2 regions of the Acidovorax sp. HDW3 genome follow, and region 1 is predicted to be linked to the other one. Evidence: predicted binding sites of a transcription regulator. Region 1 holds the regulator's gene; the other holds the start of a gene.
The links. The regulator LexA, encoded in region 1, represses DNA repair genes until DNA is damaged. The targets are predictions, from matches to a motif close to ACTGTATNNNNATACAGT.

Region 1 (14,680 bases):
GCTTACAAGGTTTGCTGCAATAGCGCGCTACAGGCTACGTGTTTTTCACGCAATCCGCAATCGGCTATCACGATACAAAATTTTAGCCGCAATCCCCACCCAAAAACCGTAAGTCTTCTATAAGAGTTGCAACGGTGGCAGACGCAAAAAAGCCCAGGGGCCCGGGAATCGCTCCCCGGGCCCCTGGGCCTGGTGTTCAAGGGCTGAACGGCTTAGGCGAAGTTGGCCTCGGCAAACTTCCAGTTCACCAGGTTCGAGAAGAAGGTCTCGACGAACTTCTGGCGCAGGTTGCGGTAGTCGATGTAGTAGGCGTGTTCCCACACGTCCACCGTCAGCAGGGCCTTGTCGGCGGTGGTCAGGGGCGTGCCGGCGGCGCCGGTGTTGACGATATCGACCGAGCCATCAGCCTTCTTCACCAGCCAGGTCCAGCCCGAGCCAAAGTTGCCCACGGCGCTCTTGACGAAGGCTTCCTTGAAGGCGGCGTAGCTGCCCCACTTGGCGTTGATGGCGGCAGCCAGCGCGCCCGTGGGCTCGGCGCCGCCACCGGGGGTCATGCAGTTCCAGAAGAAGCTGTGGTTCCAGATTTGCGCGGCATTGTTGTAGATGCCGCCGCTGGACTTTTTCACGATCTCTTCGAGCGTCATGCCCTCGAATTCGGTGCCTTTTTGCAGGTTGTTGAGGTTCACCACATAGGCGTTGTGGTGCTTGCCATGGTGGTACTCCAGCGTTTCCTGGCTGTAGTGCGGGGCCAGGGCGTCGATGGCGTAGGGCAGCGGCGGCAGGGTGTGTTCCATGGTGGGTTCCTCGTGGTCGAAGTTATCGTTGATGCAAGACAAACAAGACGAATAAGACAAATGCCTTGCGCGAAACGAGCCATTGTAGGAAGAAGCCGCCAACTCTGCAGGCGCCGGCGCAAACCCCCATCCGCCTAGAGCAGGCGCGGCGGCACCACCGTCAGGTCGATGCAGCCATCTGCGAGCTGCGCGCGCAGCGGCGCACCGGGGCGCACCTGGGCGGCGCTGGTGACGCTCTTGCCCTGGTCGTCGGCCAGCAGGGCGTAGCCGCGTTCGAGCACGCGCTGCGGCGCCAGCAGCTGCAGGCGCAGCGCCAGCTGCTCCAGCGGCGCGCGCTGGCGCTCCAGCCCCCGCGCCAGGCTCGGAGGAATTTTTGCCGCCAGGGCTTGCTGGGATTGCGCCAGCTGCTGCATTTTCAATAGCACCGCCTGGCGCAGCCGCTGCCCCTGGCGCTGCAGCTGCAGCTGCTGGCGCGCCACCAGGGCCGAGGGCCGGCCCAGGCGCTGCGCCGCCATGTCCAGGCGCTGCGCACGCGCATCGAGCTGGCGCTGCAGCCCGGCCTGCAGCCGCTCTTGCTGCCATTGCAGGGCGCCGAGCCAGTCGGCACGCGGCGGCGCTGCCAGCTCTGCCGCCGCCGTGGGCGTGGGCGCGCGCAGGTCGGCGCAAAAATCGGCGATGGTGAAGTCCGTCTCGTGGCCGACGCCGCACACCAGCGGCACCGGGCTTTGCACGATGGTGCGCGCGAGCTGCTCGTCGTTGAAGGCCCAGAGGTCTTCCATCGAACCGCCGCCGCGCACGAGCAAAATCACGTCGATCGGGAATTCGGGGGAGGTTTCAGCCGCCAGCCCTTGTCCAGACTGCGCCAGCAGATACATTTTTGATAGCGCCTGGCACAGCGACGCCGGCGCCTGCGCGCCCTGCACCAGGGCCGGCACGAGCAGCACCGGAATGTGCGGCACGCGCCGCTGCAAGGCGGTGACGACATCGTGCCAGGCGGCCGCCCCCGGCGAGGTGACGACGCCAATGCCGCGCGGCAGCGCCGGCAGGCTGCGCTTGCGCGCGGCGTCGAACAGGCCCTCGGCTTCGAGCTGGGCTTTGAGGCGCACAAACTGCTCGAACAGCGCGCCCTGGCCGGCGCGCTCCAGGCGCTCGACGATGAGCTGCAGATCGCCGCGCTGCGGATAGACATCGAGCCGCCCGTGCAGCTGCACCAGCTCGCCATCGCGCGGCACAAAATCAAGGCCGCTGGCGGCGCGCTTGAACATGGCGCAGCGCAGCTGGCCCTGCGCGTCCTTGAGCGAAAAATAGCAATGCCCGCTGGCCGCGCGTGCAAAGCCCGAAATCTCGCCACGCACCAGCACCGGGTTGAAGCGCGCCTGCAGCGCGTCGCCCACCGCCTGGCACAGCGCGCCCACGGCCCACACGGGCCGCGCCAGGCCTGGGTTTGCGGCCTCAGGCATGGGCTACCCCCGCCGGGATACTCCACAGTGCCGACGCCCGCTGCAGCCAGGGCGCACGCCCCCCGCGCAGCGCCAGCAAATAGGTGCAAGTTGTTGATTTCACGGTGTTTTTTGCTGAGCGTTTTTTCATCAATCTGTCCAAAGCCTGATTTGGCGCGGCTTTGCGGGCTCTATCCCTACAGTCATCCACAAAGTTATCCACAGGTTCTGTGGGTTCTGCTGCGGCGCTGGCCCCGGTCTGCAACCGTCTGCAACCGTGGCTGCCGCCAGGGCGCCGGGGCAGCGTGCTGGGCGATAATCGCCCGTTGCCCTCATTCGTGCGGAGAGAGAATTTTGCTGTCGATCATACAAGCCGCAGGCTGGCCGATTTGGCCCCTGGTTGCCTGCTCCGTCCTGGCGCTGGCGCTCGTCGCCGAGCGTTTTCTGGCCCTGAAAACGGCGCGCGTTGCGCCCCCGAAACTGCTCGACGAGGCCATTGCCGTCTCCAGCAAGGGCCTGCCCACGCCCGACACCGTGAACCAGCTGGCGCAGAACTCGGCCCTGGGCGAGGTGCTTGCCAGCGGCCTGCGCGCCCTCATCGCCCAGCCGCAAAGCTCCGAGGCTGAGCTGCGCGCCGCCATGGAGAGCGCCGGGCGCAGCGTGGCGCACCGCCTGGAAAAATACCTCAACGCCCTGGCCACCATCGCCTCGGCGGCGCCGCTGCTGGGCCTTTTGGGCACCGTCATCGGCATGATCGAAATTTTTGGTTCGCAAGGCGGCACCAGCACCGGCGGCAACCCGGCGCAGCTCGCGCACGGCATTTCCGTGGCGCTCTACAACACCGCCTTCGGTCTGATCGTCGCCATCCCGGCGCTGATCTTCTGGCGCTACTTCCGCAGCCGCGTCGATGAGTACCTGCTGACACTCGAACTCGCCGCCGAGCAGTTCGTGCGCCACCTGGGCCGCGTGCGCAAGTAAAAGGCCCGGCCCCGCCATGAACTTTCGCCCCCGCACCAAGGAAGAGCCGGAGATCAACCTGATCCCCTTCATCGACGTGCTGCTGGTGATCCTCATCTTCCTGATGCTGACCACCACCTACAGCAAGTTCACCGAGCTGCAGCTGACCCTGCCCGTGGCCGACGCCGAGCAGCAGCGCGACTATCCCAAGGAAGTCATCGTCGCCGTCGCCGCCGATGGCCGCTACGCCGTCAACAAGGCCGGCGTCGAGGGCAAGGGCGTGGACGCCATCGCCCAGGCGCTGCAGCAGGCCGGCAAGGCCGGCAGCGGCTCGGTGGTCATCATCAGCGCCGACGCCATGGCGCCGCACCAGTCCGTCATCACGGTGATGGAGGCCGCGCGCCGCGTCGGCCTGACGCAAATCACCTTCGCCACCCAATCCGCCGCCAGCGCGGGCCGCTGATTTTTCGCCCCATGCCCGCGTCCGATCGCCTGCGCCGCGCCTGGCGCCAGCGCGGGCCGCTGGCACTGGCGCTGTGGCCGCTGGCCCAGCTCTACGGCGCGCTGGTGCGCCTGCGCGGCGCGCTCTACCAGCGCGGCTGGCTGCGCACGCAGCGGGTGGACGTGCCCGTCATCGTCGTCGGCAACGTGATTGCTGGCGGCGCCGGCAAAACCCCGGTCACCCTGGCCATCGTCGAACACCTGCGCGCACGCGGCTGGCACCCGGGCGTGATCTCGCGCGGCTACGGGCGCCAGGGCCGCGATTGCCGCCCGGCCCGGCCCGACAGCCTGGCCAGCGAAGTCGGCGACGAGCCGGCGCTGATCGCCCGGCGCAGCGGCGTGCCGGTGTACGTCGCGCCCACGCGCTACCAGGCGGCCTGCGCGCTGCGCGCGGCGCACCCCGAGATCAACATCCTGGTGTGCGACGACGGCCTGCAGCACCTGGCGCTCGCGCGCGACGTCGAAATTTGCGTGTTCAACGACGAGGGCCTGGGCAACGGCTGGCTGCTGCCCGCCGGCCCGCTGCGCGAACCCTGGCCGCGCCGCGTCAGCGCCCTGCTCTACAGCGGCGCCCAGCCCCCGCCCGGCAGCAGCGCCCCCGCCTTTGCCCTGCAGCGGCGCCTGGCGCCCTGCGCCTACGACGCCCAGGGCCAGCGCTGGCCGCTGCAGGCGCTGCGCGGCCAGCCGCTGCAGGCCCTGGCGGCCGTGGCGCGGCCGGAGGAATTCTTTGCCATGCTGCGCGCCCAGGGGCTGCAGCTGGCGCACACCCAGGCGCTGCCCGATCACTATGATTTTGATAGCTGGCAGCGCGCTCCAGATAAGCCCTACACCCTGATTTGCACCGAAAAAGACGCCGTTAAACTCTGGCTGAGCGAACCCCAGGCGCTGGCCGTGGGGCTGGAGCTGGTGTTGCCCGAGGGCTTTTGGACGCTGCTCGACGCCTCGCTATCATCCCCTCCTTGATTTTTTGCCCAAGCCGCCATGGATACCAAACTGCTCGAACTGCTGGTCTGCCCCGTCACCAAAGGCCCCCTCACCTATGACCGCGAACGCCAGGAGCTGGTCTCGCGCAGCGCGCGCCTGGCCTACCCGGTGCGCGACGGCATTCCGGTGCTGCTCGAAAACGAAGCCCGCCCGCTGAGCGACGAAGAACTGCAGCAGGCATGAGCTTCACCGTCCTGATTCCGGCGCGCATGGCATCGAGCCGCCTGCCGGACAAGCCCCTGGCCGACATCGCCGGCCTGCCCATGGTGGTGCGCGTGGCGCGCCAGGCGCAGCAAAGCGGCGCGGCGCGCACCGTGGTCGCGGCCGACGACGCCCGCATCCTCGCCGCCTGCACCGCGCACGGCGTCGAGGCCGTGCTCACCGACGCCGCCCACCCCAGCGGCAGCGACCGCCTGGCCCAAGCCTGCACGCTGCTGGGCCTGGACGGCGACGCCGTGGTCGTCAACGTGCAAGGCGACGAGCCTTTGATGGCCCCCGCGCTCATCGACGCCGTCGCCGCCCTGCTGCCGGCCCAGCCCGGCGCCAGCATGGGCACGGCGGCCCACGCCCTGAGCAGCCTGGCCGAGTACGAGAACCCCAACGTCGTCAAGGTGGTGTGCAACGCGCGCGGCCTGGCGCAGTACTTCAGCCGCGCGCCCATCCCCTGCGCCCGCGACCACGCCGGCCAGGCCTGGTGGCAGGGCGCGCCGGCGCAGCCAGCGCTCGCCGACTTTGCACCGCTGCGCCACATCGGCATCTACAGCTACCGCGCCGGGTTCTTGCGCCAGTTCCCACAGCTCACGCCCGCGCCCACCGAGGCCATCGAGGCGCTGGAGCAGCTGCGCGCCCTCTGGCACGGCCACGGCATTGCCGTGCACATCACACCAGAAATGCCAGGCCCGGGGGTCGATACCCCGGCCGATCTGGCACGCGTGCGCGCCCTGCTGGCCACCGCCCGGGCGTAAGCCAGGCCAGGGTTTACGCGTGCTATCCTCTCAAGTCCTATACAAGAGTTGCACTTCGTAGCAGCCCCCGCGATTTACATACCATCCGAGGAACCTCCATGAGACTGATCCTGTTGGGCGCACCCGGCGCCGGCAAAGGCACGCAAGCGGCTTTCATCTGCCAGAAATACGGCATTCCGCAAATCTCCACCGGCGATATGCTGCGCGCCGCCGTCAAAGCCGGCACGCCGCTGGGCCTGCAGGCCAAGGCGGTGATGGATGCCGGCCAGCTCGTCAGCGACGATCTCATCATCAACCTCGTCAAAGAGCGCATCGCCCAGGCCGACTGCGCCCAGGGCTTTTTGTTCGACGGCTTCCCGCGCACCATCCCCCAGGCCGAAGCGATGAAGGCCGCCGGCGTCAAGCTCGACTACGTGCTCGAAATCGACGTGCCGTTCGACGCCATCATCGAGCGCATGAGTGGCCGGCGCTCGCACCCGGCCTCGGGCCGCACCTACCACGTCACCTTCAACCCGCCCAAGGTCGCCGGCAAGGACGACGTCACCGGCGAAGACCTGGTGCAGCGCGAGGACGACAAGGAAGAAACCGTGAAAAAGCGCCTGGACGTGTACAGCGCCCAGACCCGTCCGCTGGTCGATTACTACTCCAGCTGGGCCCAGCAAAACCCGGCCGCCGCGCCCAAGTACCGCGCCATCAGCGGCACCGGCAGCGTCGAGCAGATTACGGACCGCGCCCTCTCGGCCCTGGCCGGCTAAAACCCCATCGCTCAATGCCCACCCGCCCCCGGCCCCATGCCAGCGGCGGGTTTTTTATCCTAAATCCGGCAGTTGGATGCGCCCGTCAGTGCTGTGTTAGTTAGTCCCGCAGAGAAGCCGCTTTATTCAGCCCATGCTTTTTCAAACGGCATTCAGTTTCTCAGGCGTTATTCAGCGCCTTGCTGGCCGTTTCTCCGGGCTTCGCCTGCGGGCAGTTTGCCTATTTCAAGCCTTTTGGGCCCTGGCCCTTGCGCAGCAAGCGCAAGCAGCTATCATTTTGCAAGCGTTCCGCTGCCTCGGTGGCGCTGTGCTTTTGCGCAGTTCGCGCCCGTCGTCAAGTTGGGGCTTCCCGTTTTGGCCTCCGGGTCTAACTTTTCATCGCAGCCGACCGGCTACGCCGTCGGCTGAATTCAGGGCGTTAGTCGTCACTTGGTTCACTCAGGAATATCCATGAAGATCATTGGTCTTATCGGTGGTATGAGTTGGGAGTCAACGATTCCTTACTATCGTCAAATTAACGAAATAGTGAAGGAACGTCTCGGTGGATTGCACTCTGCAAAACTCATCCTTTATTCGGTTGATTTTGATGAGATTGAGCGACTTCAGCATTGCGGTAACTGGGAAGCAGCAGGGGCTGTCTTGGCAGGCGCTGCTCGCGCACTAGAAGCGGCAGGGGCATCTTTTTTAGTATTGTGCACAAATACAATGCACAAAGTAACACCCCATATTGAAGCGGCAGTCACTATCCCACTACTCCATATTGCAGATCCAACAGCCACTGAAATTAAACGAGCTGGTTATTCGACTATTGGTTTGCTTGGTACGCGGTTTACAATGGAACAGCCATTTTATCGCGACCGTTTAAGTACAACTCATAACCTTCGCGTCATCGTTCCTGAACAAAATGATCGCGAAATAATTCATCGCATCATTTACGAAGAATTATGTTTAGGAATTATCAAATCAGAATCTCGCAATGAATATCAAAGAATCATCAAAATCCTTGCATCAAAAGGTGCAGAGGCCATCATTCTTGGATGTACTGAAATATCACTACTCATCAATCAGCAAGATACAGTGATTCCATTATTCGACACCACTGCCATTCATGCCAAGGCCGCCGCACAGGAAGCTATAAATTAGAGATATTTTATTTTCTCAGTTCATACCTATCATAAATCTGGAGTTTCCCGTTTTTGCCTCCGGGTCTAACTTTTCATCGCAGCCGACCGGCTACGCCGTCGGCTGAATTCAGGGCGATGGGCGTGCCAGGCAAGGCGAGAGGACGCCGCGCACTCCTGTGCGCAAGGACGAGCAACGCAGCATGGCGCGGCCAGCACGGTGCTGGCGGGTGCATAGCGCTCTCACCCAATAGGTGAACGCTACCGGAGCCAAAAATATCAAAGCCCATAAGATGTTATTGAGGGTTGCAAGCGATCAACTGCCGGATTTAGGGTTATTTATGCCCCCAGCAGCTGCAGCTGCAGCGCAATGCGCGCCTTCACCGGGCTCAGGCCCGGGGTGCTGGGAAATGGATCGTCGGCCTGCACCAGCAGCTGCCCCAGGGAACAGCGCGTGGCCACACGCACCGCCACGCCGGCGCGCTGCGCCCGCTCCAGCGCCGCGTGCAGGGCGCGGTGCAGCGTACCGTTACCCGTGGCAGCAACAACGATGCCCTGCGTGCCATCGGCCACCAGGGCATCAACGATGCGGCCATCGGCCCCGGCGTGGCTCAGCACGATCTCCACGCGCGGCGCAGCCCCGGCGTCCACTATCTTTTTAATAGCTGCTGGCGCTGGATTGACAAGCGCTAGCGGCCTGTTATGCCTCCAGCGCAGCACCCCCTCTTCGACCCAGCCCAAGGGGCCATCGTCGCCCGAGCTGAAGGCGTCGATCCGGTACGGGTGCACCTTGCTCACGGCCTGCGCGCCGTGCACGCTGCCCGCAGCCACCACCAGCACGCCCTGCACCCCGGCGCTGGCGGCCACGGCCAGCGCGTCGCGCAGGTTTTGCGGCCCATCGGGCGCGAGCGCCGTCGCCGGGCGCATGGCGCAGGTCAGCACCACGGGCTTGCGCGCTGCCAGCACGCTGTGCAAAAACCAGGCCGTTTCCTCCAGCGTATCGGTGCCGTGGGTGATGACGATGGCGCGCACCTGGCTGTTCACCAGCAGCTGCGTGCAGCGCTGCGCCAGGGCGCGCCAGACGGCCCAATCCATGTCCTTGCTATCGACCTGGGCCAGCTGCTCCATCGCCAGCGGGCCACGCGCGGCCTGCTCCAGCCCCGGCACGGCAGCGAGCAGGGCCTGCACCGACAGCTGCGCCGCCCGGTAGCCCAGGCCCGCCCCGGGCTGCAGCGCCGTACCGGCAATGGTGCCGCCCGTGCCCAGCACGACGATTTTTCCTGCGCTCACTTGCCCACCCCTTGAAACTGTTTAAAAATACAGATACTGAAATAAAACCCAGGTCACCCCTGCACAGGAGCCGCCCGAATGCACGACCAGCCCAAACTCACCGCCCGCCAGCAGCAGGTGCTCGATTTGATCCAAACCGCCATCGCCCACACCGGCGCCCCGCCCACGCGCGCCGAAATCGCGGCCGAACTCGGCTTCAAGTCGGCCAACGCCGCCGAAGAACACCTGCAGGCGCTGGCGCGCAAAGGCGTGATCGAGCTGGTCAGCGGCACCTCGCGCGGCATCCGCCTGTGCAGCGAAGCGGTGCGCAGCATCAACGCCCTGCGCGGCACCCAGTTCAGCCTGCCCATTGCCGGCCTGCAGCAGCTCACGCTGCCCCTCATAGGCCGCGTTGCCGCCGGCGCGCCGATTCTCGCGCAGGAACATGTCGATCAAACCTACTGCGTCGAAAGCAGCCTGTTTGCGCACAAGCCCGACTACCTGCTCAAGGTGCGCGGCATGTCGATGCGCGATATCGGCATCATGGATGGCGACCTGCTGGCCGTGCAATCCACGCACGAGGCGCGCAACGGCCAGATCGTCGTTGCCCGCCTGGGCGATGAGGTCACCGTCAAGCGCCTGCGCCGCACCGCCCAAGGCGTGGAGCTGCTGCCCGAGAACCCGGACTACCCCGTCATCCACGTCGGCCCTGGCGAGCCCTTCGCCATCGAGGGCCTGGCCGTGGGCCTGATCCGCAACACCTTGCTCAGCTGATACCGTTGGTTGCAGTGCCGCAAGGCACAATGGTGGGATGAACATTGTCATTCTTGACGATTACCAGGACGCCGTCCGCAAGCTGCACTGCGCCACGCGCCTCGATCCCTACACCGCCAAGGTCTACACCAACACCGTCAAGGGGCTGGGCCAGCTCTCGGTGCGCCTGCGCGATGCCGACATCATCGTCCTCATCCGCGAGCGCACGCACATCACGCGCCAGCTGGTAGAAAAGCTGCCCCGGCTCAAGCTCATTGCGCAAACGGGCCGTGTCGGGGGCCACATCGACGTCAACGCCTGCACCGAGCGCGGCGTGGCCGTGGCCGAGGGCGTGGGCTCGCCCGTGGCGCCAGCGGAGCTGACCTGGGCCCTCATCATGGCCGCCATGCGCCGCCTGCCGCAGTACATCGCCAACCTCAAGCACGGCGCCTGGCAGCAATCGGGGCTGCGCTCTGCCTCCATGCCGCCCAATTTCAGCCTGGGCCATGTGCTGCGCGGCAAAACGCTGGGCATCTGGGGCTATGGCCGCGTGGGCCAGCTGGTGGCGGGCTATGGCCGCGCCTTTGGCATGAACGTGCGCATCTGGGGGCGTGAAGCTTCGCGCGCCCAGGCCCTGGCCGATGGCTACCAGGTGGCCAACTCGCGCGAAGAATTTTTTGCCCAAAGCGACGTGCTCTCGCTGCACATGCGCCTCAATGAGGACACGCAAGGGGTCATCAAGCTGCAGGATTTGTCGCTCATGAAGCCGACGGCACTGCTGGTCAACACCGCCCGCGCCGAGCTGATAGAAACCGACGCCCTGATCGCCGCCCTGAACCGGGGCCGCCCCGGCATGGCGGCCCTGGACGTGTTCGACACCGAACCCATCTTGCAGGGCCACGCCCTGCTGCGGCTGGAAAACTGCATCTGCACGCCGCACATCGGCCTGGTGGAGCAAGACAGCTACGAGCTGTATTTCGGCTCGGCCTTTGACAACGTCGTCAACTTCATTCGGGGCACGCCGACGAACATCGTCAACCCCGGGGCGCTGCAGGTGCGGCGCTAAAGCGCGCAGCGCCACCCAAGCGCCCAGCTACGGCTCCTGCAGCTCCTGCGCCACGGCCTCATAGACGGCCTGGCGCACCACGGTTTCCACTTCCTGGCGCACGCGCTGCACCATGGTACGCGTCTGCTCCTGCACGACGATGGCGATGGCTTCGCGCAGACGCTGGTCGAGCACCAAATCCACGCGCTGCAACACCCGGTGCACCAGGTCTTCCTCCAGCCCCTCGGGCACGGCCGGCGCCGGGCTGGTCAGCAGCAAATCGGGCAGCAGCACGGCTGGCGGCGGCGCTGCAGGCTCGGGCGCCCACACTGGCGGCGCTACAGGCGCTACGGGCGCTGGAGGCACCACCGGGGGCAGCGGCTGCGACAGCTCAGTGGCGGTATGCGTCACCACCTCCGTCAAGGTGGGCACAAAACGCGGCGGGGTGCGGGGGGGCGGCTGGGTCATGGATCAAGAGCCTTGCAGCACCAGGTCATGGCGAATGAGGCCATAGCCCTGCGCCTGGTAGTCGCGCCAGCGCTGGCGCGCCTGTTGGCGGTCGGACATATCGTGGGCACTGACGACTTCGATCACGCGGGCAAAGCGTTCAAAGCCGCTGGGAATGCCAGCCCCGAGGTTGAGCAGCATCTCCTGGTGCGGCGCATCGTCGGTGCGGCTGGCCAGCACAATGGGCGAGAGGCGCCACAGATCAGCGTCGCAGCCCTCGACCGCATGGGCGACGAAGTCCTGCGGCCGCATATGCCACATCAGCTCATCGAGCGGCGCCAGCAGCTCTGGCGGCGCCAGCACCACCAGGCGGGATTCGCGCTGCAACGCCTTGCGCGCAAAACGGCAGGCGTAGGCGAGCTTGTCGGGGGCGTTGAAGTGAAACGCGATCTCTGGCACGGCGCCCTCGCTCACTGCGCCTTGGCTTTGGGCTTGGCTTTGGGATTGCCTTTAGGCTTGGCGGCCTTGCCCACGGCAGCGCTGTCGAGCAGGTACTGCAGCAGCAGGCCCACGGGGCGGCCCGTGCCGCCCTTGGCGGCGCCGCTTTTCCAGGCGGTGCCGGCAATATCGAGGTGCGCCCAGGGCGTATCGCCCACAAAGCGCTGCAAAAACTTGGCCGCCGTCACGGCGCCCGCCGGGCGCCCGCCGACGTTGGCCAGATCGGCAAAATGGCTCTTGAGCCCCTCGGCGTAATCGTCGTCGAGCGGCAGGCGCCAGCAGGGATCGAGCGCCGCATCGCCAGCGGCCTGCAGGCTGCCAGCGAGCGTGTCGCAGCTGGCAAACAAGCCGCTGCGCACGCCGCCCAGGGCAATCACGCAGGCGCCGGTGAGGGTGGCAATGTCGATGATGGCGCGCGGCTTGAAGCGGGCGGCGTAGGTCAGCGCGTCGCACAGCACCAGGCGGCCTTCGGCGTCGGTGTTGAGGATTTCAATGGTCTGGCCGCTCATGCTGGTGACGACGTCGCCAGGCTTGACGGCTTGACCACCCGGCATGTTCTCGGTAGCGGCGATCAGGCCAACGACGTTGATCTGCGGCTGCAGCAGCGCCAGCGCCTGGAACACGCCCAGCACGCTGGCAGCGCCGCCCATGTCGAATTTCATCTCGTCCATCTCGGCGGCAGGCTTGAGCGAGATGCCGCCGGTGTCAAACGTAATGCCCTTGCCGACCAGCACCACCGGCGCCTCTTTCTTGCCCGCGCCCTGGTAGCGCAGCTCGATGAAGCGCAGCGGCTCGGCCGAGCCCTGGGCCACGGCCAGGAAAGCGCCCATGCCGAGTTTTTCCAGCGCGGCCCGCTCCATCACCTGGCATTCAATCGGCCCGCCAGCGAGCGCCTGCGCCGCCTGTGCCAGCAGCGTGGGCGTGGCGTGGTTGGCCGGGCGGTTGGCCCATTCGCGCGCCAGGGCCACACCCGCTGCCAGCGCCTGGCCCTGTGCAAAGGCCGCCTGCAGCGATTTTTTCTCGGGCACGGCCAGCACCACCTGCACCAGCGCCGGCGCCTTGGCCTGGGGCTTGGTGGCGGTATACACGTAGCTGGCATCGGCCACAGCCTGCACTGCTGCCGTCAGCGCCGCAGCGCTGGGCGTATGGGCAAAACACACCAGAGCCTGGGCCACGCCCGCCGCCTTGAACGCGCCAGCGCAGGCCAGCAGCGCCTGGCGCACGGCCTTGGCGCTGCCATTGCCGCAGCCAGCGAGCAGCACGCGGCGCGCGGCCACGGCGGGCAGCTGGTACAGCTCTAGCAGTTTGCCTGGCTGGGGCTCCAAATCCTGGTGCTTGAGCGCGTGCGCCACCAGCGCCGACAGCGGATCACTGCCAGCGACGAACCCCTCGCCCACCAGCAGCACCAGCAGGTCGCATTTTTCGGTGGCGGCTTGCGGCAGCGCCAAGGCCTTGAGTTCAAAGTTCATAATCGACGTTTTCCTTGGGCCGTGATGTTATTCGATTCATCTATTCGTAAAGAGCTGGCGCGCAGCTTTGGCGCGACGCTGGTGGTGCTGGTCACCGTGGTCATGACCATGATGCTGATCCGCACCCTGGGCCAGGCCTCGCGCGGCAACGTCAATCCGTCGGACGTGATGCTCATCATGGGCTTTACCGTACTCGGGCAGTTGTCCACCATCTTGAGCCTGAGCCTGTTCATTGCCATCGTCGGCACACTCTCGCGCATGTACCGCGACAGTGAGATGGTGATCTGGTTTGCCAGCGGGCGCGGCCTGGCCAGCCTGGTCGGGCCCCTGCTGCGTTTTGCCTGGCCGGTACTGCTGACGATTGCCGTACTGGCGCTGGGCGTGTGGCCTTGGGCCAACGAGCAGATTCAAACGCTCAAAACCCAGTTCGAACAGCGCAGCGACGTCGATCGCATCGCCCCGGGCGAATTTCAAGAGTCGGCCAACGGCACGCGCGTGTTCTTCATCGACAAGGACAGCCCGGACGACAAGTCGGCCAGCAACGTCTTCATCGCCGCCAACGAGCATGGGCGCGAATCGGTCACGTCGGCGCGCAGCGCCAAGGTGGAGATCATCGACGGCGAACGCGTGGCCTTTTTGCTGCAGGGCTCGCGCATGGAAACGCGCACCGACAGCCCCACCCTGCGCCTGAGCAGCTTTGCCGAATACAGCACCCGCATTGAGCGCAGCACGACACCGAGCGCCATCGTAGAAATCATGGCCAAGTCCCTGCCCACGCTAGCGCTGCTGCAAAGCCCCGAGCCCTCGCTGCGCGCCGAACTTGGCTGGCGCCTGGGGCTGGCCCTGGGCGCCTTCAACCTGGTGCTGCTGGCGCTGGCCGTCGCCAGTGTCAACCCGCGCGCCGGGCGCAGCAGCAGCCTGGTGTTTGCGCTCTTTGCCTTCATCGTTTACTACAACTTCATGACCCTGGGCCAGAGCTGGGTCGGCGCCGAACGCATCGGCCTGCTGCCCATGCAGCTGCTGCTGCACGGCGGCATGTTCAGCCTTGCCTTGCTGACGCTGGCCGTGCGCCACAACCGCTGGTCGCCGCGCCAGCTGCTCGGGGCGGGCCGCACTGGGGCTACTGCATGAAAATCCTGCGCCGCTTTATCTACCGCGAGGCTGCCCTGGCGATCACCTACGTCACCATCAGCTTTCTCGCGCTGTTTTTCTTCTTCGACATGATCGACGAGCTGCGCTGGGTGAACAACCAGCCCGGCGGCTACCAGCTCTCGCACGCCCTGCTGACGGTGGCGCTGCGCCTGCCCAACTACCTCTACGAACTGCTGCCGATCACGGTGCTGATCGGCACCATCTACGTCATGGCCAGCCTGGCGCAAAGCTCGGAGTTCACCATCATGCGCACCAGCGGCCTGGGGCCGGGGCGGGCACTGGGCACGCTCTTGGCGCTGGGCGGCATCTTCGTCGTCATCACGTTTGCCGTCGGTGACTACCTGGCGCCGCTGTCGGATCGCACCGGGCAGCTGCTCAAGGCACGCTTTCGCGGCGAGCTCACCGGCAGCGCCAGCGGCGGCTGGCTCAAAGAGCGCCAGGACGACCATGCCCTGGCCGTCAACGTGCGCGCCCTCGGGCCTGACGGGCTGATGCTCGATCTGCGCATTTTTGACTTTGACGCCCAAGGGC
Region 2 (14,680 bases), 1.4 Mb from region 1:
GCAGATGACGGCCACCGTGCGCCAGAACGCCGACAGCGCCGCCCAGGCCAGCCAGGTGGCAGGCAACGCCAGCACGGTGGCGCAGCAGGCGGGCGAGCAGGTGGCGCAGGTGGTGGACACCATGGCCGGCATCCATGCCTCGTCGGGCAAGATCGCCGACATCATCGGCGTCATCGACGCCATTGCCTTCCAGACCAACATCCTGGCGCTGAACGCCGCCGTGGAGGCCGCGCGCGCCGGTGAATCCGGGCGCGGCTTTGCCGTCGTCGCCGGCGAGGTGCGCCAGCTGGCGCAGCGCAGCGCGCAGGCGGCGCGCGAGATCAAGGCGCTGATTACCGAGAGCGTGCGCAGCGTCGAGCAGGGCAACGCCCAGGTCGATCGCGCCGGCGCCACCATGGCCGAAGTCGTGGCCGCCGTGCGCCGCGTGACCGACATCATGGGCGAGATCAGCGCCGCCAGCCGCGAGCAAAGCCAGGGCGTGGCCCAGGTGGGCGAGGCGGTGACGCAGATGGACCAGACGACGCAGCAAAACGCCGCCCTGGTCGAGGAAATGGCCGCCGCCGCCAGCAGCCTGAGCAGCCAGGCGCAGGAGCTGGTGCAGGGCGTGGCCGTGTTCCGCCTCGATGCCGGCGCCGGCGCGCCGCGCACCAGCGCCCAGCAGCGCCTGCGATAGCTATCAAAAAGAGAGCTACTCGCGCTTGACTGGTAAGCGCTAGCGGCCTTTTTTCTGGCAATCGACGTTTGCCTGATGCGGGCTTTCACTCCCTCCCCCTCTGGGGGCTTATGTATGCACACATCTTTTTTGATAGCGCACAACGCTTGTTTGGCGCTGGTTTGCACTCCCTCTCCCCTTGCGGGAGAGGGTTGGGGAGAGGGGTGAATAGGCAAGGTGCTGCCAGCGCCCCCTCTCCCCCGGCCCCTCCCCCGCGAGGGGGGAGGGGAGCAAAAACCGCAGCGTGAGCAGACGGCAGGGCGCTGTCAAAAGGCCTGCAGCACACGCCCCAGGTAGCGCCCGGTGTGGCTCGCCGGCTGCGCCGCCACGGCCTCGGGCGTGCCCGTGGCCACCACCTGGCCGCCGCCGGCGCCGCCCTCGGGGCCCATGTCGATGAGCCAGTCGGCGGCGGCGATCACGTCCAGGTTGTGCTCGATGACGACGATGGTGTTGCCGGCGCCCCGCAGCTGCAGCAGCACCTTGAGCAGCAGGTCGATGTCGGCAAAGTGCAGGCCGGTGGTGGGCTCGTCGAGGATGTAGAGCGTGCGCCCGGTATCGCGCCGGCTCAGCTCCAGCGCCAGCTTGACGCGCTGCGCCTCGCCGCCCGAGAGCGTGGTCGCGCTCTGGCCCAGGCGGATGTAGCTCAGGCCGACGTCGCGCAGCGTCTGCAGCTTGCGCGCGATCGGCGGCTGGTCCTGGAAGAAGGCCAGGGCGTCCTCCACCGTCAGCTGCAAGATGGCGGCAATGTCCAGCCCCTTCCACTGCACCTGCAGCGTCTCGCGGTTGTAGCGCTGGCCGTGGCAGACGTCGCAGGGCACGTACACATCGGGCAGAAAGTGCATCTCGACCTTGACCACGCCGTCGCCCTGGCAGGCTTCGCAGCGCCCGCCGGCGACGTTGAAGCTAAAGCGCCCCGGGCCGTAGCCGCGCTCCTGCGCCGCCGGCGTTTGCGCCAGCAGCTCGCGGATGGGGGTGAACAGGCCGGTGTAGGTGGCCGGGTTGCTGCGCGGCGTGCGGCCGATGGGGCTTTGATCGACGTTGATGACCTTGTCGATGCCGTCGAGCCCCTGCAGCGCCTGGCAGGGCGCGGGCTCGTCGTGCGCGCGGTGAATGTGGCGCGCCGCCGCCTTGTGCAGGGTGTCGTTGACGAGGGTGGATTTGCCCGAGCCGGAGACGCCGGTGACGCAGGTCAGCAGCCCGAGCGGAAAGTCCACCGTCACGCTGCGCAGGTTGTTGCCGCTGGCGCCGACCACGCGCAGTGCCTGCGGTGCCTGCGTGCGCCAGGGCAGGCGCGTGGGCGGGCGCGCAATGCGGCGCGCGCCGCTCAGGTACTGGCCGGTGAGCGAGGCCGGCTGCGCGCACAGCTGGCGCCAGTCGCCCTGCGCCAGCACGCGCCCGCCGTGCACGCCGGCGCCCGGGCCCATGTCGATGCAGTGGTCGGCGGCGCGGATCATGTCCTCGTCGTGCTCGACGACGATGACGCTGTTGCCCAGGTCGCGCAGGCGCGTCAGGGTGGCGATCAGCCGGTCGTTGTCCCTCTGGTGCAGGCCGATGCTGGGCTCGTCGAGCACGTACATCACGCCCGTCAGGCCCGAGCCGATCTGGCTCGCCAGGCGGATGCGCTGCGCCTCGCCGCCCGAGAGGGTTTCGGCGCTGCGTTCGAGGCTGAGGTAAGACAGGCCGACGTCGTTCAAAAACCCCAGGCGCGCGGCGATCTCGTGCACCACCTTGGCGGCGATCTCGGCCTTGGCGCCCTGCAGCTGCAGCTGGCCGAACCAGGCCAGGGCGTCGGCCAGGGTCATGTGGTTGATGGCGTGCAGGCTGCGCGCCTGCGCCCCGTCGCCCACCTGCACGTGGCGCGCCGGGCGGCACAGGCGTGCGCCGGCGCATTCCGGGCAGGGCTGCTGGCTGCGGTAGCGCGCCAGGTCTTCGCGCACCACGGCGGAGGTGGTTTCCTGGTAGCGGCGCGCCATATTGGGCAGGATGCCCTCGAACGGATGCGCCTTGGTGACCGCCTGGCCCTTGCGGCTGCCGCTGTCGAGCAGGTAGGTAAAGGCAATCTGCTCCTGGCCCGAGCCGTACAGCACCACCTGCTGCACCAGCGCCGGCAGCTGCTCGAACGGCATCTCGATGTCAACGCCGTAGTGCGCCGCCAGGCTTTGCAGCAGCGAAAAATAAAAGCCGTTGCGCCGGTCCCAGCCCTTGATGGCGCCGCCCGCCAGGCTCAGGCTGGGGAAGGCGACGACGCGCGCGGCGTCGAACACCTCCTGCTGGCCCAGGCCGTCGCAGGCCGGGCAGGCGCCGCTGGGCGAGTTGAAGGAAAACAGGCGCGGCTCCAGCTCCGGCAGGCTGTAGTTGCACTGCGGGCAGGCGAAGCGGCTGGAGAACAGGTGCTCGCGGCCGCTGTCCATCTCCAGCACCAGCACGCGGCCCGAGCCCTCGGCGGCGCCCACGCGCAGCACCGCCTCCACGCTCTCGGCCAGGCGCTGGGCGATGTCGGCGCGCACCTTGACGCGGTCGATGACGACGTCGATGTCGTGCTTCTCGGTTTTTTTGAGTGCCGGCAGCGCGTCGTGGGCATACATCTGGCCGTCGATGCGAAAGCGCACATAGCCCTGCGCCTGCAGCTGTGCCAGCTGCTCGGTGAATTCGCCTTTCTTCTGCCGCGCCAGCGGCGCCAGCAGCATCAGGCGCGTGTCCTCGGGCAGCGCCAGCAGCGCGTCCACCATCTGGCTCACGGTCTGCGCTGCCAGTGCCACGCCATGCTCGGGGCAGTGCGGCGTGCCGGCGCGGGCAAAGAGCAGGCGCAGGTAGTCGTGGATCTCGGTCACCGTGCCCACGGTGGAGCGCGGGTTGTGGCTGGTGGCCTTTTGCTCGATGGCGATGGCGGGCGACAGGCCCTCGATCAAGTCCACATCGGGTTTATCGAGCCGCCCGAGGAACTGGCGCGCGTAGCTCGAGAGGCTCTCCACATAGCGGCGCTGGCCCTCGGCGTACAGCGTGTCGAACGCCAGGCTCGATTTGCCCGAGCCCGACAGCCCGGTGATGACGACCAGCTGCTGGCGCGGAATGTCCAGGTCGATGTTGTGCAGGTTGTGCGTGCGCGCGCCACGGATGCTGATGTGCGGCGTGCGCAGCACCTCGGACAGGGGGCGGCCCGCGTTTTCGTCTTCGGCGGCGGATGCAGTCTCGGCCATGGTGGGCGGCGTGGAGGGTGAAACCGAGCATCATAGGGACATGGGCGCGGCGCTGCCGGCGCGCGCGTCAGCCCCGCTGCGCCCGGGAAAACCCACCCTGGGCCAAAATATCGCTTTTGCCCGACTTCCCCAGGTTCGCTGCCGTGTCCGATACCGCTTTTCCTGCCGCCCCACCCATTCCCCCCACCGCCCCTGCTGCCCGCATGACGCCCGCCGAGCGCCGCTCCAGCTTCGGTCTGGCGGCGATTTTTGCCATGCGCATGTTGGGCCTGTTCCTGGTGCTGCCGGTGTTCATGCTGGAGGCCGGCAAATACCCCGGAGGGGACGACGCGGCCCTGGTCGGGCTGGCCATGGGCATGTACGGCCTGACGCAGGCGCTGCTGCAGCTGCCGCTGGGCCTGGCCTCGGACCGCTGGGGGCGCAAGCGCGTGATCGTGCTCGGGATGCTGGTGTTTGCCGCTGGCAGCCTGGTGGCGGCGCTGGCGGACTCGGTCATGGGCCTGCTCGTGGGCCGGGCGCTGCAGGGCGCGGGCGCCGTGTCGGCAGCGGTGACGGCGCTGCTGGCCGACCAGACGCGTGAGCTGGTGCGCACCAAGGCCATGGCGCTGGTGGGTATCAGCATCGGCCTGATGTTTGCCGTCGCCCTGGTGGCGGCGCCGTTCCTGACGGCGCACATCGGCCTGTCGGGCCTGTTTTTCGTCACCATGGCGCTGGCGCTCGGCGGCGTGGCCCTGGTGCTGTGGGTGGTGCCGCCCGAGCAGCGCCAGCCCCCCACGGACGCGCGCGCCAGCCTGGCGCAGGTCTGGCGCCATGCCGACCTGCGGCGCCTGAACCTGGGCGTGTTCGCGCTGCACAGCATCCAGATGGCAATGTGGGTGGCGGTGCCGGCGCTGCTGGTGCAGGCGGGCCTGCCCAAGGCGCTGCACTGGCAGGTGTACCTGCCGGCGCTGCTGCTGGCCATCGTCGCCATGGGGGGGCTCTTTGGCATGGAGCGGCGCGGGCGCCTGCGCGCGGCGCTGCTGCTGTCGATTGGCCTGGTGGCCCTGGTGCAGCTGGCGCTGGGGCTGTGGGCCGCTCTGGGGGCGGCGCCGTCGCTGTGGGGGCTGGGCGGCCTGCTGTTCGTGTTTTTTTGCGGCTTCAACATGCTGGAGGCGACGCAGCCGAGCCTGGTCTCGCGCATGGCGCCGGCAAGCCTGCGCGGCGCGGCGTTGGGGGCGTACAACACTTTGCAGTCGCTGGGCCTGTTTGCCGGCGGTGCCCTGGGCGGTGCGCTGGTGCACTGGGGTGGCGCGGGTGGCCTGTTTGCCGCCACCACGCTGCTGGCGCTGGCCTGGCTGGCGCTGACCTGGCCGCTGCAACCGGTGGCGCGCGGCGCCGGGCATGAACCTGTGTAATCGCCCCGATGCCGGGGCGTTGCAATGCGGCTATGCTGCGCACCTGCTGCCGCGCAGGGTGCGGCATGGCATTTCTCCATCTGGCCCGGAAACTCTCCCCTGCCGTCCGGGCTACCCCTAAGGAATTTTTATGGCATCCGTGAACAAGGTCATCATCGTTGGCAACCTCGGGCGCGACCCCGAGATGCGCACCTTCCCCAGCGGCGACCAGGTCGCCAACGTCACCATCGCCACCACCGACCGCTGGCGCGACAAGAACACCGGCGAGAACAAGGAGGCCACCGAGTGGCACCGCGTGGTCTTCAATGGCCGCCTGGCGGAGATCGTCGGCCAGTACCTGCGCAAGGGCAGCCAGGTGTACGTCGAAGGCAGCCTGCGCACGCGCAAGTGGACCGATCAAAGCGGCGTAGAAAAGTACAGCACCGAAATCCGTGCCGACACCATGCAGATGCTGGGCAGCCGCCAGGGTGCGGGCCAAGGCGGTGGCCAGGGCGGCTACGGCGGCGATGATGGCTACGGCGAGAGCAGCTACGAGGCCCCGCGCCGCGCCGCGCCGGTGCAGCCGCAGCAGCCGCCGCGCCCGGCGCCTGCCGCCCCGGCGGCCCGCCCGGCCCCCGCGCCCATGGCGCCGCCGCCGCGTGCTTCGGCGGACTTTGACGGCATGGACGACGACATTCCGTTCTGAGGCAGCCTTGCCTCTGCTGGATGAATCAACGGGCGCCTAGGGCGCCCGTTTTTTTGGGGATTGTTTGCTATTGTTTTTATAGCTGCTCGCGCACTCTGGATAAGCGTTAGCGGCCATTTTTACTTGTTTTTTGAGGCAGGGCCTATGCCCCATCCTCGGCGGCGCCGTGGTTGCGCAGCAGGCGGCGCACCACGTCGGCGCTAAAGCCGCGCGCGGCCAAAAAGCGCATCTGCCGTGCCTGCTCCGCTGGCGTGCTCGGGGGCTGGCCAAAGCGCTGCGCCCACACGGCCTGGGCGCGCTCGTATTCGCTGGCGCGCAGACCCTCGGCCTGGGCGCGCACCAGTTCTTCGCTCAGCCCTTTGCGCCGCAGCTCGTGCAGCAGGCGCTGCGTGCCCAGGCGCGGGGCGCGGCGGTGGATGAGCGACTCGGCCACCCGCGCCTCGTTGATGAAGTCCTGGGCCTGCAGCGCATCGAGTACGGCGGCCAGATCTTCGCCCTCTTGTACGTGGCGCGCGAGCTTGGCTTGCAGCTCGGCGCGCGAGTGCTCGCGCTGCGCCAGCAGGCGCAGCGCCCGGCCTTTGAGCGAGGGGGTGGGGCCGGCCATGGCTGCGTGGGTGCTCAGGCGGCGTCGGCGTCGGCAGCGGGGGCCGGGGCGTCGGCGCTGGCCGGGCGCAGGGCAATGCCCAGGCTCTCGCGCACCTTGTTTTCTATCTCCAGCGCCAGCTGCGGGTTCTCGCGCAGGAACTCGCGTGCGTTGTCGCGGCCCTGGCCAATTTTTTCGCCGTTGTAGGCGTACCAGGCGCCGCTCTTGTCGAGGATTTTGGCCGTGACGCCCATGTCGATGATTTCGCCCTCGCGCGAGATGCCGGCGCCGAACAGGATGTCGAATTCGGCGGTCTTGAACGGCGGGCTGACCTTGTTCTTGACGACCTTGACCTTGGTTTCGTTGCCGATGGGCTCGTCGCCCTTTTTGATGGTGCCGGTGCGGCGGATATCGAGGCGCACCGAGGCGTAGAACTTGAGCGCGTTGCCGCCCGTGGTCGTCTCGGGGCTGCCGAACATGACGCCGATCTTCATGCGAATCTGGTTGATGAAGATGACCGTGCAGTTGGTCTTTTTGATGGTGGCGGTGAGCTTGCGCAGCGCCTGGCTCATCAGGCGCGCTTGCAGGCCGGGCAGCTGGTCGCCCATGTCGCCCTCGATTTCGGCCTTGGGCGTGAGGGCGGCGACCGAGTCCACGACGATCAGATCGACCGCACCCGAGCGCACCAGGCTGTCAACAATCTCCAGCGCCTGCTCGCCGGTGTCGGGCTGGCTGATGAGGATGTCCGGCAGGTTGACGCCGAGCTTTTGCGCGTAGCTGGTATCGAGGGCGTGCTCGGCGTCGATGAAGGCGCAGGTGCCGCCGAGCTTTTGCATCTCGGCAATGACCTGCAGCGTGAGCGTGGTCTTGCCCGAGGACTCGGGGCCATAAATTTCGATCACGCGCCCGCGCGGCAGGCCGCCCACGCCCAGGGCGATGTCCAGGCCCAGCGAGCCGGTGGAGACGACCTGGATGTCCTCGATCTGCTCGCCCTCGCCCAGGCGCATGATGGTGCCTTTGCCGAACTGCTTTTCGATTTGCGCCAGCGCGGCCTGCAGGGCCTTGGCTTTTTCGCTCTGCTCAGCGGGGGCGGCGGTCTTGACGGGTGCGTCCATGGAATTGCTCCTCTTGGTGGCCATAGTAGATGGGGGCGCCAAGACTGTTTTGATGCACAGCCTGTACGCTTGAACAGTAGTTTAGAAGGGTTGTATTTTAACGGGAAGTGATTTTTTAGTCAGTTTGACTGACAATATGCCCCCATGGATTCATCCTCCTTCCCGTTCCCGGCGTCGTCCCCTGAGGCTTGGCGTGCCACCCACCTGGGCTATCTCCTCGGCCACGCGCTGCGCCGTTTTGATGCCCGCGTGCTGCAGCTCATGGCGCACGATGCGCAGGTGCCGCTGGCGCTGTCGAACCTGGCGGCGCGTGACCAGGTCAGCGCTGCGCATGTGCACATCACGCGCCATTTGTCGCTCGCTGGGGACAGGCCCACGGTGCTGGCGCAGCGCGCGGGCATGAGCAAGCAGGCCATGGCCGATGTGATCGAGCAATGCCTGGCCTGGGGCCTGGTCACGCGCGCGCCCGACCCGCAGGATGCGCGCGCGCGCCGGGTGTGCTTCACGCCGTTGGGGCTGGAGTGGCGCCAGGCGTTTGCGCGCGCGCTGGCGCAGGCGGAGAGCGAGTTTCGCGCCGAGGTGGGGGCCGAGGTGGCCACCGTCGTGGCCCTCGGGCTGGAGGTGTACGCCAGCGGCTAAATGGCGCTGCGCCCCCCCGGCAGCCACCTAAAATCGAGCATCAAACAAATAGATACCAGGAGACACCCCATGCGCATCCTCATTGCCGAAGACGACCAGGTGCTGGCCGACGGGCTGCTGCGCACCTTGCGTGCTTCGGGCGCGGTGGTCGATCACGTCGCCAGCGGCAGCGAGGCCGATACCGCCCTGACCACCGCGCACGAATTTGATCTGCTCATCCTCGACCTGGGCCTGCCCAAGATGCACGGCCTGGAGGTCTTGAAGCGCCTGCGCGGGCGCGGCTCGGCGCTGCCGGTGCTCATCCTTACCGCCGCCGACAGCGTGGACGAGCGCGTCAAGGGCCTCGATTACGGCGCCGACGACTACATGGCCAAGCCGTTCAGTCTGCAGGAGCTCGAAGCGCGCGTGCGCGCTCTCACGCGCCGGGGCATGGGCGCCACCAGCGCCACCATCAAGCACGGCCCGCTGGTGTACGACCAGGCCGGGCGCGTGGCCACCATCGACGGCAAGATGGTCGAGCTCTCGGCGCGCGAGCTCGGCCTGCTCGAAGTGCTGCTGCAGCGCGCGGGCCGCCTGGTGAGCAAAGACCAGCTCGTCGAGCGCCTGTGCGAGTGGGGCGAGGAGGTGAGCAACAACGCCATCGAGGTCTATATCCACCGCCTGCGCAAAAAGATCGAGAAAGGCCCGATCCGCATCGCCACCGTGCGCGGCCTGGGTTACTGCCTGGAAAAAATTCCGGGTTAATGCTATTAATTTGGTAGCTACTCACGCTTGCCTGATAAGCGCTAGAGGCCAAAACATTGAAACTCTTTCAGCGCGAGCAGCGCTCCCTGTTTGGCGAAATCCTCGACTGGATGCTGACGCCGCTGCTGCTCTTGTGGCCCGTCAGCCTGGCGCTGACCTGGCTGGTGGCGCAGAACCTGGCGAACAAGCCGTTTGACCGCGCGCTGGAGTACAACGCCCACGCCCTGGCCCAGCTCATCACGGTGCAGCGCGGGCGCGTGCAGTTCAACCTGCCGCAGCCGGCCAGCGAGATCCTGCGTGCCGATGAGTCCGACATCGTCTACTACCAGGTGCTCGGCCCCAGCGGCGGCCTGCTCTCGGGCGAGCGCGAGCTGCCGCGCCCGCCGCAGGACGCACCGCCGCAGACCAGCGAGGTGCGCCTGCGCGATGCCGAGCTGCGCGGCGTCGATCTGCGCGTGGCCGCCATCTGGGTGCGCCTGCCGCTGCCGGGCGAGCCGCTGGCGCTGGTGCAGGTGGCCGAGACGCGCGAGAAGCGCAGCATGTTGGCCACCGAGATCATCAAGGGCGTGATGCTGCCGCAGTTCGTCATCTTGCCGCTGGCGGTGCTGCTGGTGTGGCTGGCGCTGGCGCGCGGCATCCAGCCGCTCAGTCAGCTCGAAGAGCGTATCCGCGCGCGCCGCCCGGACGACCTCTCGCCGCTCGATCACAAGGCCGTGCCGCTGGAGGTGGCGCCGCTGGTGGATTCCGTCAACGACCTGCTGCGCCGCCTGGGCGACTCGATGGCGACGCAAAAGCGCTTCCTGGCCGACGCCGCGCACCAGCTCAAGACGCCGCTGGCGGGCCTGCGGATGCAGGCCGACCTGGCGCAGCGCGAGGGCACGAGCACCGAGGAGCTCAAACGCTCGCTGCAGCACATCGGGCGTTCGAGCATCCGCGCCACGCACACCGTCAACCAGCTGCTGGCGCTGGCGCGTGCCGAGGGCAGCGCCACCGTGCTGGCGCACCAGCCCTGCGACCTGGCCGAGATCGTCATGGACACCGTCAGCGACAGCGTGCCGCGCGCCATGGACAAGCGCATCGACCTGGGCTACGACGGCGTGGCGCCCGGGGCCAGCGGCGTTTGGGTCGATGGCAACCCGACCTTGCTCAAGGAGCTGGCGCGCAACCTGGTGGACAACGCCATCAACTACACGCCCCAGGGCGGCATGGTGACGGCGCGCGTGCTCGACGACCGCTTCAGCCGCGTGGTGCTGCTGCAGGTGGAAGACTCGGGCCCGGGCGTGCCCGAGGCCGAGCGCGCGCTCATCTTCGAGCCCTTTTACCGCGCCCTGGGCACCGAGGCCGACGGCTCCGGCCTGGGCCTGCCCATCGTCATGGAAATCGCCCGCCAGCACAGCGCCGAGGTGCTGATCGAAGACGCCCGCGCCGGCCAGCAGCCGCCCGGGGCCCTGTTCAGCGTGCGCTTTCCGTGCAGCCGCGAGGCGCCGCTCAACAAGGCTTGAGCGGCTTGCCCGCCAGCGGCAGGCTGGTGGCGAGCTGCTGGCGCTGCGCCGCCGTCACGGCCGGCAGGCGCAGCTGGTACAGGCGCGTCTCGGGGCGCTCTTGCACCACGCGCGCCGTGCGTACGCCTTGGCGGGCCAGGTCCTTGAGTGCGACTTCGGCGCGCTCTTCGTTCGAATAGCGCCCCAGCGACAGGCCGGGCTCCCAGGTGGCGCCGGGGCGGTCGAAGGCGATGCCCAGGGCGCGCAGCTCGCCGCGTTTCTTGTCCACCACGTCGGTATCGGGAAAGCGCCCCATGTACACCATCCAGCGCCCGCTTTGGGTGCTCGCTTCGAGCTGCCAGCTGCCCGCCGGCAGGCTGGCGGCGGCCTGGCGCAGGGCAGCGGCCTGGCGCTCGTCGAAGCTGCCGGCCTGCAGGCATTGCGTGGGCTCGGGTGGGGGGCTGGGGGCGTGCGCCGTGACCGGGGGGGCAGGTGTGGATGTGGGGTGGGGCGTGGCCGGCTCCACCGGGGCTTCAGCCTGCATCGGGGCGGGTGGCGCTGCGGGTGGCGTTGCTGGAAGGGTGCTGCCGCTGGGCAGCAGGCGCAAGGCCTCGGGGTGCAGCTGCTGCTGCAGGCGTTCGGGCTCGGACTGGCTGGCGGGCGCCAGCCCCCAGGGCTGCAGCAGGCCCTGGCGCCAGGTGTAGTAGCCGGCGTTGGCCAGCAGCAGGAGAAGAACGAGCAAACGCAGCATGGGGCGGGACTTTACATCGGGCGCACGCTGACGCTGGCGCTGGTGAGCGCCTGCAGGCCGGCGCCGTCGCGCAGCAGCAGCGCGCCATCGGCGGCCACGCCTTCGCACCAGGCCTGGCGGCCATCGCTCAGGCGCACATTGCGCGCGCGCAGCAGGTCGCGCGCGGCAAAGCGCGGCTGCAGCGGGGCAAAGCCCTGCTGGGCAAAGGTTTGCACGGCTTGCAGCAGGGCCGGCGCCAGGCGCAGCAGGGCGCTGCCGGCGTCGCTGCCGGGCAGCAGCTCTTGCAGGCTGGCTGCCGGGGTGGCCAGGTCGGCGCCGGGCGGGCAGTGGATGTTCAGGCCCACGCCGATGACGCAGTAGCGCTCGGCGGCGTCGCTGCCGGCGCTGCTGGCGGTTTCGATCAGGATGCCGCAGAGCTTGCGCGCGCCGTCCAGCCACAGATCATTGGGCCACTTGATTTGCACCGCCGGGTGCAGGCTCTCGGCCAGCGCCAGGCCCACGGCCAGCGACAGCCCCGACCAGTCGCGCGGCGCCAGCGGCAGGCCCAGGGAGAAGGTCAGCGCCTGCCCCGGCTGGCTGCTCCAGCTTTTGCCCAGGCGGCCCCGGCCCGCGCTTTGGCGCTCGGCGATCAGCAGCAGCGGCTCGTGCCAGCCGGCGCGCGCGCGGCGCATGAGCTCGGTGTTGCTCGAATCGACCTCGGGCAGCAGCTCCACGCTCAGGCCCGGCCAGAGCACATCGAGCTGCTGCCACAGCGCCTCCAGCGGCCAGGGCGGCTGCGCGCTGTTCATGGCGCCTCCCGGGGGCCGGGCGGGCTCCAGCCGCGCTTGGGCGCCAGCAGCGTGCCCCGGCATTGGGCGCTGGCGCAGTGGCAGGGGTACTCGGCCTTGAGCTTTTTCGTGTAGCGCTCTTCGATGATCAGGCCGTAGTCGTAGTTCAGCTCCTCGCCGGCGGCGATGGCGCGGCGCGCGGTGATGAAGATGCGCCCGTCCTGCTCGTCGGCCCAGCAGTTCGGATCGCAGCTGTGGTTGATCCAGCGCGCCGAATTGCCGCCAACGCTGGCGTCGATCACCCGGTCTTCATCGACGTGGAAGTAGAAGGTGTGGTTGGGCTGGCTCGGGTCATGCGGGTGGCGCCGCTGCGCCTCGTCCCAGGAGATGACTTCACCGACGTACTCGATCAGCACCTCGCCCTCGGCGATGTCCTGCAGTGCGAACACGCCGCGCCCGTGCACGCCCGAACGGCGTACCTGCAGGCGGCGGCCCGAGGAAGAAGGGAGGGTATTGCGGGGCATGGCGGGAAAAACTCTGCTACTTTAATAGGCATACGTGCGCGTGCGCGCGCAAGGCCCCGGATTCTAAAAGCGCCCACCCAGGCAGGCAGACATTCCCCATGAGCAAAACCCTCGTCATCGCAGAAAAACCCTCGGTCGCGCAAGACATCGTGCGCGCCCTCACGCCCGTGGCGGGCAAGTTCGACAAGCACGAAGACCACTTCGAGAGCGAGCGCTACGTCGTCACCAGCGCCGTCGGCCACCTGGTGGAGATCCAGGCGCCCGAGCAGTACGACGTCAAACGCGGCAAGTGGAGCTTTGCCCACCTGCCCGTGATCCCGCCGCACTTCGACTTGAAGCCGGTCGATAAAACCAAGAGCCGCCTGGCCGCCGTGGTCAAGCAGGCCAAGCGCAAGGACGTGACGGCGCTCATCAACGCCTGCGACGCGGGGCGCGAGGGCGAGCTGATCTTCCGCTTGATCGAGCAGTACGCCGGCGGCGCCAAGGGCGGTTTGGGCAAGCCCGTGCAGCGCCTGTGGCTGCAGAGCATGACGCCGCAGGCCATCCGTGACGGCTTTGGCCAGCTGCGCAGCGACGCGCAGATGCAGGGCCTGGCCGACGCTGCGCGCAGCCGCAGCGAGGCCGATTGGCTGGTCGGCATCAACGGCACGCGCGCCATGACGGCGTTCAACTCGCAGGGCGGGGGGTTCTTTCTGACCACCGTGGGCCGGGTGCAGACGCCCACGCTGTCGCTCGTCGTCGAGCGCGAGGAAAAAATCCGTGCCTTCAAGAGCCGCGACTACTGGGAAATCCACGGCAGCTTCGCCGCGCAGGCCGGCGACTACCTGGGCAAGTGGTTCGACCCGCAATGGAAGAAAAGCGACGACCCCGAGGCCCGCGCCGACCGCCTGTGGAACGCCCAAGCGGCGCAGCAGATTGCCGACGCCGTGCGCGGCAAGCCTGCCACCGTCACCGAAGAAGCCAAGCCCAGCACCCAGGCCAGCCCGCTGCTGTTTGACCTGACCAGCCTGCAGCGCGAGGCCAACGGCAAGTTTGGTTTTTCCGCCAAGACCACGCTGTCGATTGCCCAGGCGCTGTACGAAAAGCACAAGGCGCTGACCTACCCGCGTACCGATTCGCGCGCCCTGCCCGAGGACTACATCGGCGTGGCGCGCCAGACCTGCGAGATGCTCGCCGACTCGGGCATGGCCCACCTGGCGCCGTTTGCGCGCCAGGCGCTGGAGGGCAACTATGTGCGGCCCACCAAGCGCGTGTTCGACAACAGCAAGGTGTCGGACCACTTCGCCATCATCCCCACCACGCAGGCGCCGCATGGCCTGAGTGAGGCCGAGCAAAAGCTCTACGACCTGGTGGTGCGGCGCTTTCTGGCGGTGTTCTTCCCCAATGCCGAGTACCAGATCACCACGCGCATTTCCAAGATCGAGCAGCACAGCTTCAAGACCGAAGGCAAGGTATTGGTCAAGCCCGGCTGGCTGGCGATTTACGGCAAGGAAGCGGCGCTTGAGTCCGAGGACGGCAAGGCTGGCGAAAAAAATGGGGAAAAAGGCCAGCCGCTGGTGGCCGTGCAGCCCGGCGAGCGCCCGCTGGCCGAGCAGGTCCACCCCAAGGGCCTGAAAACCAAGCCACCGGCGCGCTACAGCGAAGCCACGCTGCTGGGCGCCATGGAGAGCGCCGGCAAGCAGATCGACGACGAGGAGCTGCGCAGCGCCATGCAGGAGAAAGGCCTGGGGACGCCTGCCACGCGCGCGGCCATCATCGAAGGGCTGCTGACGGAAAAATACATGCTGCGCGAGGGCCGCGAAATCATCCCCACGGCCAAGGCCTTCCAACTGATGACGCTGTTGCGCGGCCTGGAGGTGAACGAGCTGTGCAAGGCCGAGCTCACCGGCGAGTGGGAATACAAACTGGCGCAGATGGAAAAAGGCCAGCTCTCGCGCGCCGCCTTCATGCAGCAGATTGCCGCCATGACCGAGCGCATGGTGAAGAAAGCCAAGGAATACGACCGCGACACCATCCCCGGCGACTACGCCCAGCTCGCCAGCCCCTGCCCGAACTGCGGCGGTGTGGTCAAGGAAAACTACCGCAGAT

Region 2: the regulator LexA is predicted to act here: its motif matches at 7,730-7,747, upstream of recA (recombinase RecA).

What each region holds. Positions count from the first base shown of each region.
Region 1 is NZ_CP049885.1:1,491,765-1,506,444, forward strand. It holds gene G7045_RS06645 (superoxide dismutase) at 213-794, opposite strand; gene xseA (exodeoxyribonuclease VII large subunit) at 929-2,254, opposite strand; gene G7045_RS06655 (MotA/TolQ/ExbB proton channel family protein) at 2,588-3,211, shown strand; gene G7045_RS06660 (biopolymer transporter ExbD) at 3,228-3,653, shown strand; gene lpxK (tetraacyldisaccharide 4'-kinase) at 3,665-4,654, shown strand; gene G7045_RS06670 (Trm112 family protein) at 4,673-4,858, shown strand; gene kdsB (3-deoxy-manno-octulosonate cytidylyltransferase) at 4,855-5,640, shown strand; gene adk (adenylate kinase) at 5,739-6,395, shown strand; gene G7045_RS06685 (DUF1010 domain-containing protein) at 6,489-6,803, shown strand; gene G7045_RS06690 (aspartate/glutamate racemase family protein) at 6,846-7,538, shown strand; gene G7045_RS14900 (DUF1010 domain-containing protein) at 7,561-7,644, shown strand; gene G7045_RS06695 (asparaginase) at 7,856-8,806, opposite strand; gene lexA (transcriptional repressor LexA) at 8,885-9,559, shown strand; gene G7045_RS06705 (D-2-hydroxyacid dehydrogenase family protein) at 9,597-10,604, shown strand; gene G7045_RS06710 (hypothetical protein) at 10,632-11,051, opposite strand; gene G7045_RS06715 (DNA polymerase III subunit chi) at 11,055-11,489, opposite strand; gene G7045_RS06720 (leucyl aminopeptidase) at 11,501-12,997, opposite strand; gene lptF (LPS export ABC transporter permease LptF) at 13,022-14,128, shown strand; gene lptG (LPS export ABC transporter permease LptG) at 14,125-14,680, shown strand, end outside.
Region 2 is NZ_CP049885.1:54,124-68,803, forward strand. It holds gene G7045_RS00215 (methyl-accepting chemotaxis protein) at 1-673, shown strand, start outside; gene uvrA (excinuclease ABC subunit UvrA) at 979-3,909, opposite strand; gene G7045_RS00225 (MFS transporter) at 4,113-5,303, shown strand; gene ssb (single-stranded DNA-binding protein) at 5,434-5,988, shown strand; gene recX (recombination regulator RecX) at 6,131-6,592, opposite strand; gene recA (recombinase RecA) at 6,607-7,686, opposite strand; gene G7045_RS00245 (MarR family winged helix-turn-helix transcriptional regulator) at 7,831-8,325, shown strand; gene G7045_RS00250 (response regulator transcription factor) at 8,395-9,069, shown strand; gene G7045_RS00255 (sensor histidine kinase) at 9,126-10,571, shown strand; gene G7045_RS00260 (SPOR domain-containing protein) at 10,558-11,301, opposite strand; gene G7045_RS00265 (biotin--[acetyl-CoA-carboxylase] ligase) at 11,313-12,089, opposite strand; gene G7045_RS00270 (SET domain-containing protein) at 12,086-12,592, opposite strand; gene G7045_RS00275 (DNA topoisomerase III) at 12,691-14,680, shown strand, end outside.